Regions from separate parts of the Priestia sp. TRM10 genome, predicted to be linked through region 1. Evidence: predicted binding sites of a transcription regulator. Region 1 holds the regulator's gene; the other holds the start of a gene.
What was found. The regulator LexA, encoded in region 1, represses DNA repair genes until DNA is damaged. The targets are predictions, from matches to a motif close to CGAACATATGTTCG.
Positions count from the first base shown of each region.

Region 2: a site for LexA is predicted at 5,466-5,479, ahead of addB (helicase-exonuclease AddAB subunit AddB). Genes of this name have one in related genera too.

Region 1 covers NZ_JBJZOT010000015.1:493,302-501,240, forward strand. The annotation lists gene tkt (transketolase) at 1-1,345, opposite strand, end outside; gene ACK3CR_RS19265 (DUF896 domain-containing protein) at 1,531-1,764, opposite strand; gene ACK3CR_RS19270 (YneB family resolvase-like protein) at 1,841-2,512, opposite strand; gene yneA (cell division suppressor protein YneA) at 2,579-2,896, opposite strand; gene lexA (transcriptional repressor LexA) at 3,058-3,681, shown strand; gene ACK3CR_RS19285 (hypothetical protein) at 3,740-3,952, opposite strand; gene ACK3CR_RS19290 (LCP family protein) at 4,106-5,077, shown strand; gene ACK3CR_RS19295 (Gfo/Idh/MocA family protein) at 5,235-6,440, shown strand; gene ACK3CR_RS19300 (DinB family protein) at 6,549-7,052, opposite strand; gene ACK3CR_RS19305 (DHA2 family efflux MFS transporter permease subunit) at 7,278-7,939, opposite strand, start outside.
Region 2 covers NZ_JBJZOT010000007.1:108,792-116,730, forward strand. The annotation lists gene ACK3CR_RS05720 (M48 family metallopeptidase) at 1-781, shown strand, start outside; gene aceA (isocitrate lyase) at 976-2,259, shown strand; gene ACK3CR_RS05730 (IDEAL domain-containing protein) at 2,348-2,500, opposite strand; gene ACK3CR_RS05735 (TVP38/TMEM64 family protein) at 2,828-3,466, shown strand; gene phaZ (intracellular short-chain-length polyhydroxyalkanoate depolymerase) at 3,704-4,606, shown strand; gene fabG (3-oxoacyl-ACP reductase FabG) at 4,613-5,353, shown strand; gene addB (helicase-exonuclease AddAB subunit AddB) at 5,562-7,939, shown strand, end outside.

The DNA.
Region 1 (7,939 bases):
AAAGACGAATTGCTGGACGAAGGTAGTCAGAGAATACGAAGAACGTACCGCCAAATGGTTTTAAACCGCCATGTAAAGCTAAACCATTTAAAGCTGCTCCCATTGCAAATTCACGAACACCGAACCAAATATTACGTCCGCTGTAGTCTTCTGCTGTAAAGTCACCAGAATTTTTAATTGTTGTTTTGTTTGAACCAGCTAAATCAGCAGAGCCGCCGAAGAAAGATGGAATGTTTTCAGCAATCGCGTTTAGCACGTCTCCTGAAGATGCACGTGTTGCAACTTCCTTACCAGCTTCAAAGCTTGGTAAAATGCTGTTCCAGTCTACGTCTACTTCGCCTTTTAAAGCTTTTTCAAACTGCTCAGCAAGCTCGCCATACTGCTCTTTGTATTCTGCAAAAAGCTTGTTCCATTTTTCTTCGCTTTCTTGTCCTTTTTGAACAATTGTACTTTCAAAATGCTCGTACACTTCATCAGGCACATGGAAATCTTGTTCAAATGTCCAGCGATAAGCTTCTTTTGTTAGCTTCATTTCGTCTTCACCAAGTGGTGCACCGTGAACACCTGATGTACCAGACTTGTTTGGAGAACCATAACCAATTACTGTTTTCACTTCAATTAATGTTGGACGTTTTGTATCTTTTTGTGCTTCTTCAATCGCCGCATTAATTTCTTCAATGTTGTTTCCGTCTTCAACACGGATAACTTGCCATCCATATGCTTTGAAACGATCTTCTACGTTTTCAGAGAATGAACGATCAAGTTCACCATCTAATGAGATGTCATTAGAATCATAAAGAACAATAAGACGACCAAGTTGTAAGTGTGCAGCAAGTGAAGCAGCTTCGCTTGCAACCCCTTCCATAAGGTCTCCGTCTCCACAAATCGAATATGTATAGTGGTTTACGATGTCAAAGTTCTCTTTGTTGTAAGTTGCTGCTAAATGTCTTTCACCCATAGCCATACCTACAGCCATTGCGATACCTTGTCCTAGTGGACCTGTTGTTGCTTCAACACCAGCTGTATGACGGTATTCTGGATGTCCAGGCGTTTTACTTCCCCATTGACGGAAGTTTTTGATTTCGTCCATTGATAGATCATAGCCTGAAAGGTGTAGAAGGCTATACAGAAGCATTGATCCGTGACCTGCTGATAACACGAAACGATCGCGGTTAAACCATTCAGGGTTTTTCGGATTATGATTCATAAATTTTGTCCATAAAGCATATGCCATTGGAGCTGCGCCCATCGGCATTCCAGGGTGTCCTGAGTTTGCTTTCTCAATTGCATCAATAGAAAGTGTGCGAATAGTAGTGACTGATAAATCTTCAATACGTTGTGACATTTTCTTTCCTTCCTTTCTGCTAACAAAAATCTAATAATAACTCTATCATACTAATATTGCCTTGATTTGTACAACAATTCAATAGCAATTATATCATTTCTCATTAACGCTGTTTTCACTCATAAAATACACAAAAAGGCCAGAGTATAGCACTATTTCTCCTCTAACCTTTTTATGATAACCCATTAATTTAATTTGTTACGTTTTTGACTCTCTTTTAGCTTTTTCGGTGTAACATCATTGCCTTCTGGATCGACAATTTTGACCGAATGTAAAGAATTGGTCATTGATTTACGAAAAGTTTGTAAATATTCTTGTCGTAAATTTTTTTGTTCAGAAGCTTCTTTTTCTGTTAAACCTTCTGTTTTTGATTTGTTTGCAAGCTCATTAATTCGAGCAATTTTATCTTTTGATAACATTGTATTCTCCTTATAAAAAGTTCTCGTTTATGTACATATCGTACAAAAGAGAGGGTAAATTAGCAAGTAAGTTACCTTATTCTATTTCAATGTCCATTTTTTCATTCTCTTCTTGTTCTTTCATATGTTCCTGATAGCGACGGTGAACTGTTGCTTTGCTAACATCATACCCTAATCCTCTTAGCGTTAAAGCAATATCATAAAACGTCAGCTTTTTAGCTCGAAGTCTTATAATGTCTTCAATAGGAACTTCTTTTTTATCTCGTCCACCGCTTGTTCTATTTTTTAAGTTTAGTTCAGGTTTATATCCGTTTTCTACAGCTCTCTTCATTCCCCGCTTAATTTTAAAGCGAACAATTTGGCGCTGATATTCTTCAACAGCAGCTAAAATATTTAAAACCATTGTGTCACTTTCAGATAAATAAAGCTCACCTTGTTCATTCAACGTATAAACTTTAGCACCCGCTTTTTTCAGCTCATGCATAAGCGCTACTTTACTGTTGCCACGTCCAAGTCTTGTATCATCCTGTACAAGAAGCACATCTCCTTTTCCTTCTTGAAAAAGAGTGAGTGCTTCAATAATTCCATCACGTTCAACGTCATATCCACTATGACGCTCTTCAATAACTTTTATAATTTCAAAACCGTGCTTTTTAGCAAGCTCTTCTAACTCTTCTCTTTGCCTTATTAATGATGTTGTTTGACTTTCTTTTTCCGTGCTTACCCGACAATAAATAATCGCTCTCATATTTCGCCCCTACACAGTGTTTTTAATCTATTATTTCATGAAAGAAAAGAAAACAGCAAGAATCTATTACTGTGTTTTAGCAACAAGCGCATTGTTTAGTTTTTCTTTTAAAACTGGAATATAAATTTCTTCGCCTTCTTTGAGGTCTTTCTTCTCTATATTGTTCTGCTTCTCGACCCAATCTATAAAATCAACGGTTGAAAGCTGATGATTCCCTTGATACTCGTTCGCTAATCCCCAAAGCGTGTCACCTGCTTTAACGGTAACAATCGCATATTGATCAAGCTCTGGCTCTTTTGACACGTTTAATATAATAAATGAAAAAAGTGCAAGTCCTGCAAAAAATGTGACATAGTATGTAAGTGAATTAGTCCTCGTTTTCATCTTTCTCCCACCTTTAAGAATGTATGTTCGGAATATATGTTCTTATTTTATCTCTTTCATTCTTTTATTGTCAACGGATTTTTTTCGAACTTATGTTTGTATCTATGAAAAAACCATGTTATAATCCTAGTAAGATTGAGCTAGATTTGAGGTGAATCCCAATGACAAAGTTATCGAAGAGACAGCAACAGATTTTGAGTCATATAAAAGAATGTGTAAAACTTAAAGGATATCCCCCGTCAGTACGCGAAATTGGTGAAGCAGTCGGACTTGCATCAAGCTCAACGGTTCACGGGCACTTAGCTCGCCTTGAAAGCAAAGGATTAATTCGACGTGACCCTACAAAACCGCGTGCAATCGAGATTCTGGACTTAGATCAAACAAACGATGTTCAAAAAAATAATGTTATTAATGTTCCGGTTATTGGTAAAGTAACAGCAGGACAGCCTATTACAGCTATAGAGAACATTGAAGAATATTTTCCGTTACCTGATAAATATGTGGCTCCTGATGAGCACGTATTTATGCTTGAAATTGTTGGAGATAGTATGATTGAAGCTGGAATTCTAAATGGCGATATGGTAATTGTGAGACAACAACAAACAGCAAGCAACGGCGATATTGTTGTTGCTATGACAGAAGAAAATGAAGCAACAGTAAAACGTTTCTTTAAAGAAGAAAACTATATTCGTTTACAACCTGAAAACGCCACAATGGCTCCTATTATTTTGAACAATGTTTCAATTTTAGGAAAAGTTATTGGCGTATATCGCTCGATTCATTAGAAGGCGTAAAAAATCCCTCTTACTTATTTAAAGAGGGATTTTTTACGCTATGTAGTGATCATGTACAACCTTCGCACTCGTAATAATGATCTTTTGCTTCAATAACTTTGATCAATTTGCCAATCTTCACATCATCTTCATCTGTGAACTCAATATCTGCCACGCGCTCTAGAATTTGAGATGCTGCCTCTTCTTCACTTTGCGCAACAACGCTAAATTCTCCTTCTTTCTTTAGCGAAAGCACTTCGTATTGAAATAAATAACGATTCATTTTCCCCTCTCCTTTCCTATAAAGTATATCCTAATATACACTAGCAGAAAGAATGCGCGCAAGAAATCTGATTACGCTCTTTCTCTTCTGAGATGCCAAACAAAGAAAAGTTTGATACAATGTTTGCTTAAGAGTACAAATGCTACTGGCATCATGATAGAGAAAGTGGTGAAAAGCACATTGGAAAGAACCGAAAGAACAAGAAATAGAAAAAGAAGACGTCGACCAAGATGGGGCCGCATTATTCTAGCGCTCATCCTTCTTGTAGTCGTCGCTGGAGGAATTTATAGCTTTATTCAATATAAAATAGGACTCTCTGAAGCTCAAGATGGAAGTTTCGCAAAAGACGGAGAGCTTTATGATGACTTTAATGGCTCACTTCCTAACGACGGAAAAATGAATGTCCTTTTGCTTGGAAGTGATTCACGAGGTGAAGATCACGCTCGTACAGATTCTATCCTTATTGCACACTATGATCAAGACGCAAAACAACCTAAAATCGTTTCCCTTATGAGAGACATGTATGTTGACGTTCCAGGACACGGAAAACAAAAATTAAATTCTGCCTTTGCTTTTGGAGGACCTGAGCTTTTACGTAAAACAATTGAAGAAAACTTCGGTGTTGATATTAATTACTATGCTGTCGTAGACTTTCAAGGCTTCCCAAAAGTCGTGGACGCGATTGCTCCAGACGGTATTACCGTAACCGTTGAAGAAGAAATGTCTTCTGGTATTGGTATGACCCTTCATGAAGGAAAACAAACATTACATGGTGATAAACTTCTGGGCTATGTTCGCTTCCGTCACGATAGTTTAAGTGATTTTGGACGTGTTCAACGTCAGCAAGAAGTGCTAACAAAACTGAAAAAAGAAGCCGCAAGCATTGGCAGTGTCTTCAAACTTCCAAAATTGCTCGGTCTTACAGATCCGTATGTTGATACAAACATTGATCAAAAAACACTTCTACTCCTTGGAAAAGACTTTGCTACAGGAAGCACTAAGGAAGTTAAAACACTTCGCCTCCCTCTTGACGGTACATTTGAAAATGCCCGTGAAGACGTTGGAGCTGTGTTAAGTATTGATAAAGAAGAAAATAAAAAAGCTCTACAAGAGTTTCTTGATTAAATGAAGGAAGACTCACATTTTCACAATGTGAGTCTTTTTTTATACCAATTAATCTTTTAGAACATATATTAATAGGAACACAAATAACTTCTGTTGTATTTTCTAACAATGCTTTTTATACTTTAATGAGAGTTTCTAAAAAACAGGAGGCATGAATATGGGGGAATTTGAACGTCATAGCACTTTTTTTTCGGGTTTTCTAAACAGCAACTATTTGCGTGAAAAAGATAAACACATTTATAAAAACGAAACACCTCTTTATAAATTTAACATTATTGGTGCCGGGATGATTGGGCATGAGCATATTAAAGCAACAATGTTAGAAGGACGTGCTTCAGTTCATGGCATATATGATCCTAACCAAAAAAGTGTCAAAGAAGCCCTTCATATGATTGAGGAAAACTTTCCGGGTCATATTGTACATGTTTATGATAATTTAAAAGCAGCGTGCGAAGATCCTGATGTTGATGGACTTATTATTTGCACCCCAAATTATACACATAAAGAAATTGTGGAAGAAGCGATGAAATCTGGAAAACATATTTTACTTGAAAAACCAATGGCAACTACGTTGAAAGATGCATGGATCATTCAACAATGGGCTGAGTCTTATCAGAACGTTTTTCAAATTGGTTTGCAATATCGCTACAAAGCGCTTTATCAAGAAGCCCTTTATGAGACAAAAGAGCGCAACTCAATTGGAAATATAAAAACGATGATGATGACAGAACACCGCCTTCCTTTCTTAGATAAAGTCGAGCAGTGGAATAAGTTTTCAGAACTTTCAGGCGGAACTCTTATTGAAAAATGTTGCCATTACTTTGATTTATTAAATCTATTTGCAGATGCTAAACCCTTTTCTGTTTATGCAGTAGGTGGAAACGCTATCAATTTTAAAGACTTTCAATATGAAGGAAAGAAAGCTGATATATTAGATCATGCAAACATCATCATTATTTATGAAAATGGAATACATGCTTCTTTTAATTTGTGCATGTTCTCTCCCCTTTTCCGTGAAGATTTAACGCTGTGCGGAGACCGTGGAAGACTATATGGATATGAAAATGAAGATTTTCTTCCCTATCATAAACCATCTACACATTTAGAAGTGCTTTGTGGAGAAAGCGCTCCTGCTAAGATTACTACTCCTTGCTATCCTGAAATCATTCAAAACAGCGGTCATAATGGCGGAACGTACTATGAACATAGGGCATTTGTTGATGCGATTGCTGGAAAAAAAACAAAAGCAGCTACTCCTGCTGAAGGATTTTGGTCTATTGCAGTCGCAAGCGCTGCTGATGAATCGATCCAAAGCGGAAAAGTCGTAACTATACGCGAGTTTCTAGATAGACACCTTTCATAAATAACGAATCTGTTACATTTTTAATGTTGATAATAAGTCAAAATTAAAGGAAACCCCCTTTCTAAGGGTTTCCTTTATTCTCCTACTAACAAACTATTCAGCATACTATTAAAGCGGTGGATTTTCCACACCTAAACGAATCCAATCTTCTTTTGGTGGTCCATAAACCCCAAAAGGTTTTAGTCCTGCTTGACGCATCAAAACTGTAACTTGGCCGCGATGATGAACAATATGCTTAATTAATCCCATTAGGATCATAGCGTTTGATTCCTCTCTTCCGAACGCTTCTTGTATGTGTTCTAGGGATTCATCTGTCCATTGTTCTTCAATGACTTTGGAGGCATAAGAACTTACATTTTTAAAGGTTTCAGCGATTTCTTTGGCGGAAGTTGGGACATTTCCTGCCTTTTCGACTTCATCTATCTTCAACCCGAAATGAGCTAAGTATTCTGGAATATTTGTTGTGAAATGCCACGCAATTCTTCCTAACGTACGACCTTCTGGATAAACTTGCTGTTTTAACGAATGATCTGTCAAGCCATCTAAAACCTTTTGAGTTAATAAGGCTTCTTTGTTCCACTCTCTAATAAAGTCTGCAATTGTTACATACATATGTAATACCTCCATCATCAATTTTCATTTTGGAAACCACATTCTAAAACGGTCGTTCTCGTTTTTCAAATATCCTTCCTTATTAAGTTCTTAAATGCTTTGTCCACCTTTACAACCAAAACGAACATTTGTTCCCTTTTGATTATAGCAATACTTCCAAAAGGAATCAAATATTAATACTTAAATAAAAACCAAAAAAGCCGATGCATAAGCATCGGCTTTTTATTAATGTGCGCGCTGTTCAACGTTTACTCGCTTAATAAAGAACGAGATAACTAAACCAATAACAGCAACGATAATCGCAAAGATAAAGGCATGTTGAACGCCATTTGTAAATGCAAGAACCTGGTTGAGCGGATCCTTTTGATCAGACACTGTTTCAAGGAAGCTTCTTGATCCTGAAGAAAGGATTGAAATTCCTATTGCTGTACCAATCGCTCCTGCTACTTGTTGTAATGTGTTCATAATTGCTGTTCCATCTGGATATAGCTCAGGTGGCAGCTGGTTAAGTCCATTTGTCTGAGCAGGCATCATAATCATTGAAATACCAATCATAAGCGCGATGTGTAATCCAACAATAAATCCTGTTGATGTTTCAAGCGTTACGGTTGAGAAACCATACATTGTTCCTGCTACAATAACAAGACCAGGAATAACGAGCCATTTAGGACCAAAACGGTCGAACAATCCACCCATAACAGGGGAAAGAATTCCGTTAATGATTCCTCCTGGAAGAAGCATAAGACCAGCGGCAAATGTTGATAATGCTAATGATGTTTGTAAGTACAATGGTAGAATCATCATGGCTGAAAGCATAACCATCATACAAACTAAAATTAAGAGAAGCCCGATTACGAACATTGGATATTTAAAAGCGTTCAAGTTTA
Region 2 (7,939 bases), on a different contig from region 1:
GATTATCATTATTCACGTCATCTATATGCTTATTCGTTATACGAAAAAACGATGGTGGTTCTACACATGGATTTTATCAATTCCATTTACATTATTTTTAACTTTTATTCAACCTGTTGTTATTGCTCCTCTTTATGATGATTTTTCTCCACTTCAAAATAAACAATTAGAAGAAAAGATTCTCCGATTAGCAGACAAAGCAAATATTCCAGCAGACCATGTCTATGAGGTGGATAAATCTGAGGAAACAAATGCTCTTAATGCATATGTCACAGGAATTGGCTCTAACTCAAGAATTGTGTTATGGGACACAACGCTAGAACGTTTAACAGACAATGAAATTTTATTTATTATGGCACATGAAATGGGTCATTACACAATGAAGCATGTTTATTACGGGTTGCTTGGATCGCTCGTTTTATCGCTTGTTGGATTGTATCTTGTACACAAAATAATCGGGCGTTTATACGTGCGCTATAAGAAGAAAGCAGAGATTTCTTCTCTTGGTTCGCTTGCAACCGTTCCTTTACTGCTTCTCATTATTTCGATGCTTAGTTTCGCTGCAAGTCCGTTAACAAACTATGTATCACGAGTTCACGAGAAGAAAGCAGATGAGTATGCTATTGAACTTGTTGGAGATAAAGAAGCGGCCGTAAGCTCGTTTCAAAAGCTTTCAAAAGCAGGTCTTAGTCAAGTTAATCCACCATCTCTTGTGAAGTTTTTTCAGTACACACATCCTCCAATGTTAGAGAGGATGCAATATATTCAACAACACAAATAAGTATGATAAATTTTGAAAAATAAAAGAAGCTATAGACAGTAAAAAATTTCAAAAAAGTAGTTCCGTTTTTTAATCTGTTGTTATATAATAATTAACGTAAATACAAACTGTAGTATAACAGAAGATGAACAGCTTTTTGTTTTGGAATGTCGCCGATGCTTTTATGAAAAATTCATCAATAAGGGGATGGAGAAATGAAAGATTTACGCGTACAAAAATTAGAACAAAGCTGGAAAAACGATAAAAGATGGGAAGGTATTACACGCCCATATTCAGCAGAAGATGTTATTAAGCTTAGAGGATCAATTGATATTGAATATACGCTTGCAAAGAACGGAGCCGAAAAGCTTTGGAAAGGTCTTCATGAAGAACAATTTATTAATGCTTTAGGAGCTTTGACAGGAAATCAAGCTGTACAGCAAGTAAAAGCAGGATTGAAAGCTATTTACTTAAGCGGCTGGCAAGTTGCCGCTGATGCAAACCTTTCAGGACATATGTATCCAGATCAGAGTTTATATCCAGCAAACAGTGTACCAAGTGTTGTGAAAAGAATTAACCAAGCTCTTCAGCGTGCAGATCAAATCCAGCATCTTGAAGGAGAAGGGGAAATTGATTACTTTGCTCCTATCGTAGCAGATGCAGAAGCAGGATTTGGTGGCCAGTTAAATGTTTTTGAATTGATGAAAGGAATGATTGAGTCTGGAGCAGCAGGTGTTCATTTTGAAGATCAACTTTCATCAGAAAAGAAATGTGGCCACCTTGGTGGAAAAGTACTCCTTCCAACTCAAACAGCTGTGAAAAATTTAATATCAGCTCGTTTAGCAGCAGATGTAATGGGAGTACCAACGCTTGTTATTGCACGAACAGATGCAGATGCAGCTGATTTAATTACGAGTGATATTGACCCTGTTGATCAGAAATTTATTGCGAGCGAAGAAAGAACACCAGAAGGTTTCTATCGCACAAAAGCAGGCATTGATCAAGCAATTGCTAGGGGCTTAGCATATGCTCCATATGCTGACTTAGTATGGTGTGAAACATCTGAACCAAGTTTAGAACAAGCAGAAAAATTTGCAAAAGCAATACATGAGGAATTCCCAGGTAAGATGCTTGCTTACAATTGTTCGCCATCTTTCAACTGGAAGAAGAAATTAGATCCAGAAACAATTGAAGAGTTTCAGCGTGAAATCGCAAAAATGGGCTACAAGTTCCAATTTGTTACTCTTGCAGGATTCCATTCTTTGAATCACAGCATGTTTGAGCTAGCTCGCAAATATAAAACGCGCGGTATGGGAGCATATTCAGAGCTTCAACAAGCAGAATTTGCAAGTGAAAAACATGGCTATAGTGCAACAAGACATCAGCGCGAAGTTGGCACAGGGTATTTTGATAAAGTATCTCAGGTTGTTACAGGTGGTACGTCTTCAACAACAGCTTTAAAAGGCTCAACAGAGGAATCACAGTTTACTGAAGCATAAAAAAAGAGGAGAAGCGTTTACGCTTCTCCTCTTTTTTATTTGAAAATAGATATAAAAAAACCCTTCAAGAACTGAAGGGTTTTATACGTTATGTTGTGCTTTTCATAAGGGCTGCATATTTCTCGGCTAACTTGTGGAACGTTTGCTGATCACCTGTGTCTAAAGCGTTATTAATCTCTGTTTCCAAAATCTCTTTTTTGCGTTTGAAAAGGGAATCATCAATAACCATTTGAATGTACATCTGTAACAGGTTTTCGTCCTTTCTGTTTCTCCGTGAATGGGCTAGCGACTTCATCATCTCAGTGTAAGAATTTTCGTTTTTAATGAGAATCACCCCTGCGCCTTTTTTTTAGTATATAAACGAAAAAGCGAAAATACAACTAGAATTTATAATTTTAAAAAAATTTATTTGTTCTGTACTGTAACAGAGCAACCAAGCCTTTTATTTTGATAATCTTTACCCCATTAAAAAAGAATTAAAACAGGCTTATATTCTTAAAAGAGGACAAACTGTACAAGAAAATCTATAATGGGATAAAATAAGAACAAGGATGAAAGTTAAGAAGAGATGGAGGAAGCTTGGGCATTGAATGAAGTAGAGCATTTTTTTACACTAGAGAACATTTTGGACTTGCTTAATAAGTATCAGTCATTTGGTCTTTTACCTGGTATTTTGCTACCCTTCCTTGAAGCTTTTATTCCAATCTTGCCGCTGTTTGTTTTTGTTGTAGCTAACTCTGCGGCATTTGGGCTGTGGCTAGGGTTTCTTATATCATGGCTTGGAGCAGTAGGAGGAGCGCTTTGCGTGTTCTTACTTGTCAGGAAATATGGACAGCGACGCATTTTCAATTTTCTACATCGCCATCAGCAAGTGCGCCGTGTCATGGATTGGCTCGAGCGTCACGGCTTTGGTCCTTTGTTTATTATGCTATGCTTTCCTTTTACTCCTTCAGCAGCCATCAATGTCGTTGCAGGGCTATCTCGCGTTAGTATGGCTCAGTTTGCCTTAGCCGTTATGGCGGGAAAAATGGTTATGATTTTTGCGATAAGCTATATTGGAGAAGATATCGGATCATTTTTTAGAGAGCCTCTTAAAACAGTTATTGTACTTGCTGTTATCGTCATACTATGGATTGTAGGAAAGCGGATTGAAATTCATCTAAATACAAAAACAGGCTATAAGCAACGAAAGCGAGAAAGAGGATAAAATACTTGTAAAATATTAAGCATTGAAGGAACTGTCCTATGACAGTTCTTTTTTGTTTGAAAAATAAATTAAATTAATCTTGCAATCATGAAAAGGAAGAATATTGAATAATGTAAAAGTAGAAGGTCTTCTGCAGAAAAAATGAAGCTTTAGCTATTAAAACTAGTTCAAATGGCGAGGGAAAGGGTAAATAAAAGTATAAACCTATTAACTATATGGGAATATAGGGGGATGCTTATGAAGAAAGTGCTACTGAAAAAGACAACGCTTTCGAATGGAGAAACATTAGGATACCGAGAGCGGGAAGGAGGATCGGTTCCTTTATTACTCATCCATGGAAATATGACATCATCGAAGCATTTTGATACCTTTTTAGAAAAAGCGGATGAGAAATATAAGATTTACGCGCTTGATCTAAGAGGGTTTGGTGAATCCACTTATAATACACGAGTTGAAGCTATGCGTGACTTTGCGGAAGATGTAAAACTTTTTGTTGATCAAATTCATCTAAAAGATTTTGCACTTCTTGGGTGGTCACTTGGTGGAGGAGTTTGTTTGCAGTATGCGGCACTTTATCCAGATGACTGTCATCATCTTATTTTAATATCATCTGTCTCGACTCGAGGATATCCACTTTACGAGATGGACGAGTTAGGAAGGCCTAATGTAAATCACCGTCTTTCAACTAGAGAAGAAGTTGAGGGAGATAATCGGATTGCTCCAGTGGTAACAGCTTATGAGACGAAAAACTATCCCTTTCTCCGAGCTGTATGGGATTCGCTTGTTTATGTATATGAGAAACCGAAAGAAGAACGATATCAATCCTATTTAGAAGATATGACAACACAGCGCAATTTAGCAGACGTTTATTATAGCTTAAATTCCTTCAATTTAAGTAACGATCATAACGGGCTTAAGGAAGGAAGTAATGAAGTTCAAAACATTCGAATACCTGTTTTAATCCTTTATGGAGACAAGGATTATGTCATCACACAAAAAATGACAAGGGAAATTGCTGTTGACCTAGGTGAATTTGGCACATATGTGGAATTAAATAAGTGTGGACATTCTCCACTTGTCGATGCACTTGATCAAGTTCTCCATGAAATGAATCACTTTCTAAATGAAAAAGAGGGGTGAATAAGAATGAGATTAGAAAACAAAGTAGCGATCATTACAGGAGCAGCAAGTGGGTTAGGATTTGAAGCAGCCAAGCGTTTTATGGAAGAAGGAGCAAAGGTAGCACTCGCTGATTTTGATGAAAAAATTGGGCAGGAGAGTGTTGAAGCACTTCGAGGAAAAGGCGGTACTGTCGAGTTTTTTAAAGTAGACGTCGCAAACCGTGATTCCGTAGACTCCATGGTAAAAAACGTAGTCGACAAGTTTGGAACAGTGGACATTTTGATTAATAATGCAGGTATTACAAGAGACGCTATGTTAACAAAGATGTCTGTGGAAAATTTTCAAAAAGTTATTGATGTGAACTTAACAGGTGTTTTCCATTGTACTCAAGCTGTTGTGCCTTACATGATTGAAAAAGGAAAAGGAAAAATCATTAGCACTTCATCTGTATCAGGGGTATATGGAAACATTGGGCAAACAAACTACGCTGCATCAAAAGCAGCTGTTGTTGGAATGACCAAAACATGGGCAAAAGAACTTGCTCGAAAAGGAATTAACGTGAATGCTGTTGTGCCTGGATTTATCGCAACAAATATGGTCAAGAGCATGCCCGAAAAGGTCATTAATAATCTTGTGAAAACAATTCCAGCGCAAGAGCTTGGAAAACCTGAAGACATTGCAAATGCGTATCTTTATCTTGCTTCTGATGAAGCAAGATATGTTCACGGAACAGCCCTGCACGTTGATGGTGGGATTATGATGTAGTAGAATTGAAGAATTTTGGTTGAGGAAGTGCCTTTTTTAAGGCACTTTTTTTTGTTTTAAAATGAAAACAGAAGAAATTGCTAAAGAAAAAAATTCATTCATTAGCAAAAACCGAACGGATGTTTTGTAATGGCTTCGATGTTATAATAAAGAAAAAGAGCCGGTTACAAATTACATAATCAGCTTAGATGAAGATAGGAGGAGAACAATGGCACTTCAATTTATAATTGGTCGGTCTGGAAGTGGAAAAACATCGTACTGTTTGGATCAAATTCGTTCAGAGCTCCGTTCAGATCCACTTGGAGATCCTATTATTTACTTAGTTCCGGAACAAATGACGTTTCAATCAGATTACAATCTTATTTCAACTAAAGGATTAGCTGGAATGATTAGAGCGCAAGTATTAAGTTTTACACGTCTCTCATGGAAAGTATTACAAGAAGTAGGAGGCATGACTCGTTTACACCTTGATGATACAGGAATTCATATGTTGCTTCGTCGGATTATCGAAGAAAAGAGAGATGAGCTGTCTATTTTTAAAAATGCTGCTGAGAAGCAAGGGTTTGTAGATAAGCTTGAAAGTATGATTATTGAACTTAAAAGATATTGCTTAGAACCAGAAGCATTAACAGAATTAGTCCAGGAAACAAAAGAGGACGAAGGGGCACTAAGCGAGAAACTTCAAGACTTGCTTGTCATTTATAAGAGCTTTGAAGAATACTTGTTCACAAAATACGTAGATTCGGAAGATTATTTACAACTTTTAACAGAAAAACTTCCTTACTCTTCTTATGTGAAAAATGCAACTGTTTATGTTGATGGCTTTTATACTTTTACTCCTCAAGAGCTTAACATTCTATTTTCTTTAATGAAGGAAGCTAAAGATGTGAAGATTTGTTTAACAGGAGAAAAGGAAAACTCTTATCTCTTTAGAACAACAGCTGAAACATATCAAACACTAAAAAACGGAGCAGATGAAGAAAGCATTGAAATTATGGATCCCCTCGTTTTAAAAGGTGGAGCAAGATACAATAATTCTTCATCGCTTCGTCATCTTGAACAATTTTTTGAGCATCGCCCTGTCCCAACTTTCGAGCAAGAAGTAGACGATATTAAGCTTTTTCCAAGCGCAAATAGGCGAGCTGAAATAGAAGGTGTTGCACGAGAGATACGTAAGATTGTTTCACAAGGAACGTACAGGTATCGAGATATGGCGGTTATTGTTCGTAATCCGAATGAATACGAAGACACGATAAGAGCGCTTTTTCAAGACTATGACATTCCGCACTTTATTGACCAAAAACGAGCAATGGCCCATCATCCGCTTATCGAATTGTTGCGTTCAAGCCTTGAGATAGCAGGAGGTTCATGGCGGTACGAACCTATTTTTAGAGCAATTAAAACAGATCTGCTTTTTCCACTCGACATCTCTCTTAATGAGATAAGAGAAGAGATGGACAAGCTTGAGAACTATGTACTCTCTTATGGTATTCAAGGTTCTAGGTGGACAAGTGAGGAAAAATGGACCTATAGACGTTATCGTTCCCTTGAAGATGTAAAAACAGGACAAACAGACGAAGAAAGAGAGATAGAACAAAAATTAAATGAATTAAGAGGCATTGTTGTTCATCCTATCCATTCATTGCAAAAAAGTTTAAAGAAAGCAAAAACAGGTTTCGAATATGGAAAAGCAATCTATGAGTTTCTTCTTTCTTTGAATATCCCTGAAAAGATGGAGAAGCTTAGAGAAGAAGCAAATGAAAATGGAGACTTACAGCGTGCTGATGAACATCATCAAGTATGGAAAGCCGTTATTCACTTACTTGATCAATTTGTAGAAATGATGGGAGAACAAAAGCTATCTTTTACACTCTTTAGCTCTATTTTAGATACGGGATTTGATAGCCTGAAATTTGCGCTTGTTCCTCAAGCAATTGACCAAGTGATGGTAGCGAACTTTGAGCGTTCTCGTTTAACAAATATAAAAGCTGTTTTTGTTATTGGAGCAAATGACGGGGTTATTCCAGCTCTTCCCGTAGAAGACAGCCTTTTATCAGATACTGAGCGTGAAAACTTACAGCGGATAGGTGCTTCTCTTGCTCCGAGTACAAGGGATCAGCTTTTCGATGAAGATTTCCTAATTTATCTTGCTTTTGTTTTACCAAAAGAACGCCTATACATTAGCTATCCTCTTGCGAACGAAGAAGGGAAAACGTTGCTTCCATCAAGGGTTATCAATCATTTGCGTGAAATGTTCCCACTTTTAAAGGAAGAGTGGCTTGCAGCGAATCCAGCAGAGCTTCCTGAAGAGGCTCAGCTTGCTTATATTCAGAGTCCCTATACATCCCTTGCAAACTTAGCATATCAACTGCAAGCATGGAGGAATGGCTACCCGATTAGTCCAATATGGTGGGATGTTTATAATTATTTTATAAAAGATGAAAATTATCGTTTATACAGTCGCCAAGTTTTGAGCAGTTTATTCTATAAAAATGAAGCTAAAGTGCTTTCAAAAGGGATTACTAAAAAACTTTATGGCCAAAAAATTAAAACGAGCGTTTCACGTATGGAAAAATTCAATGCATG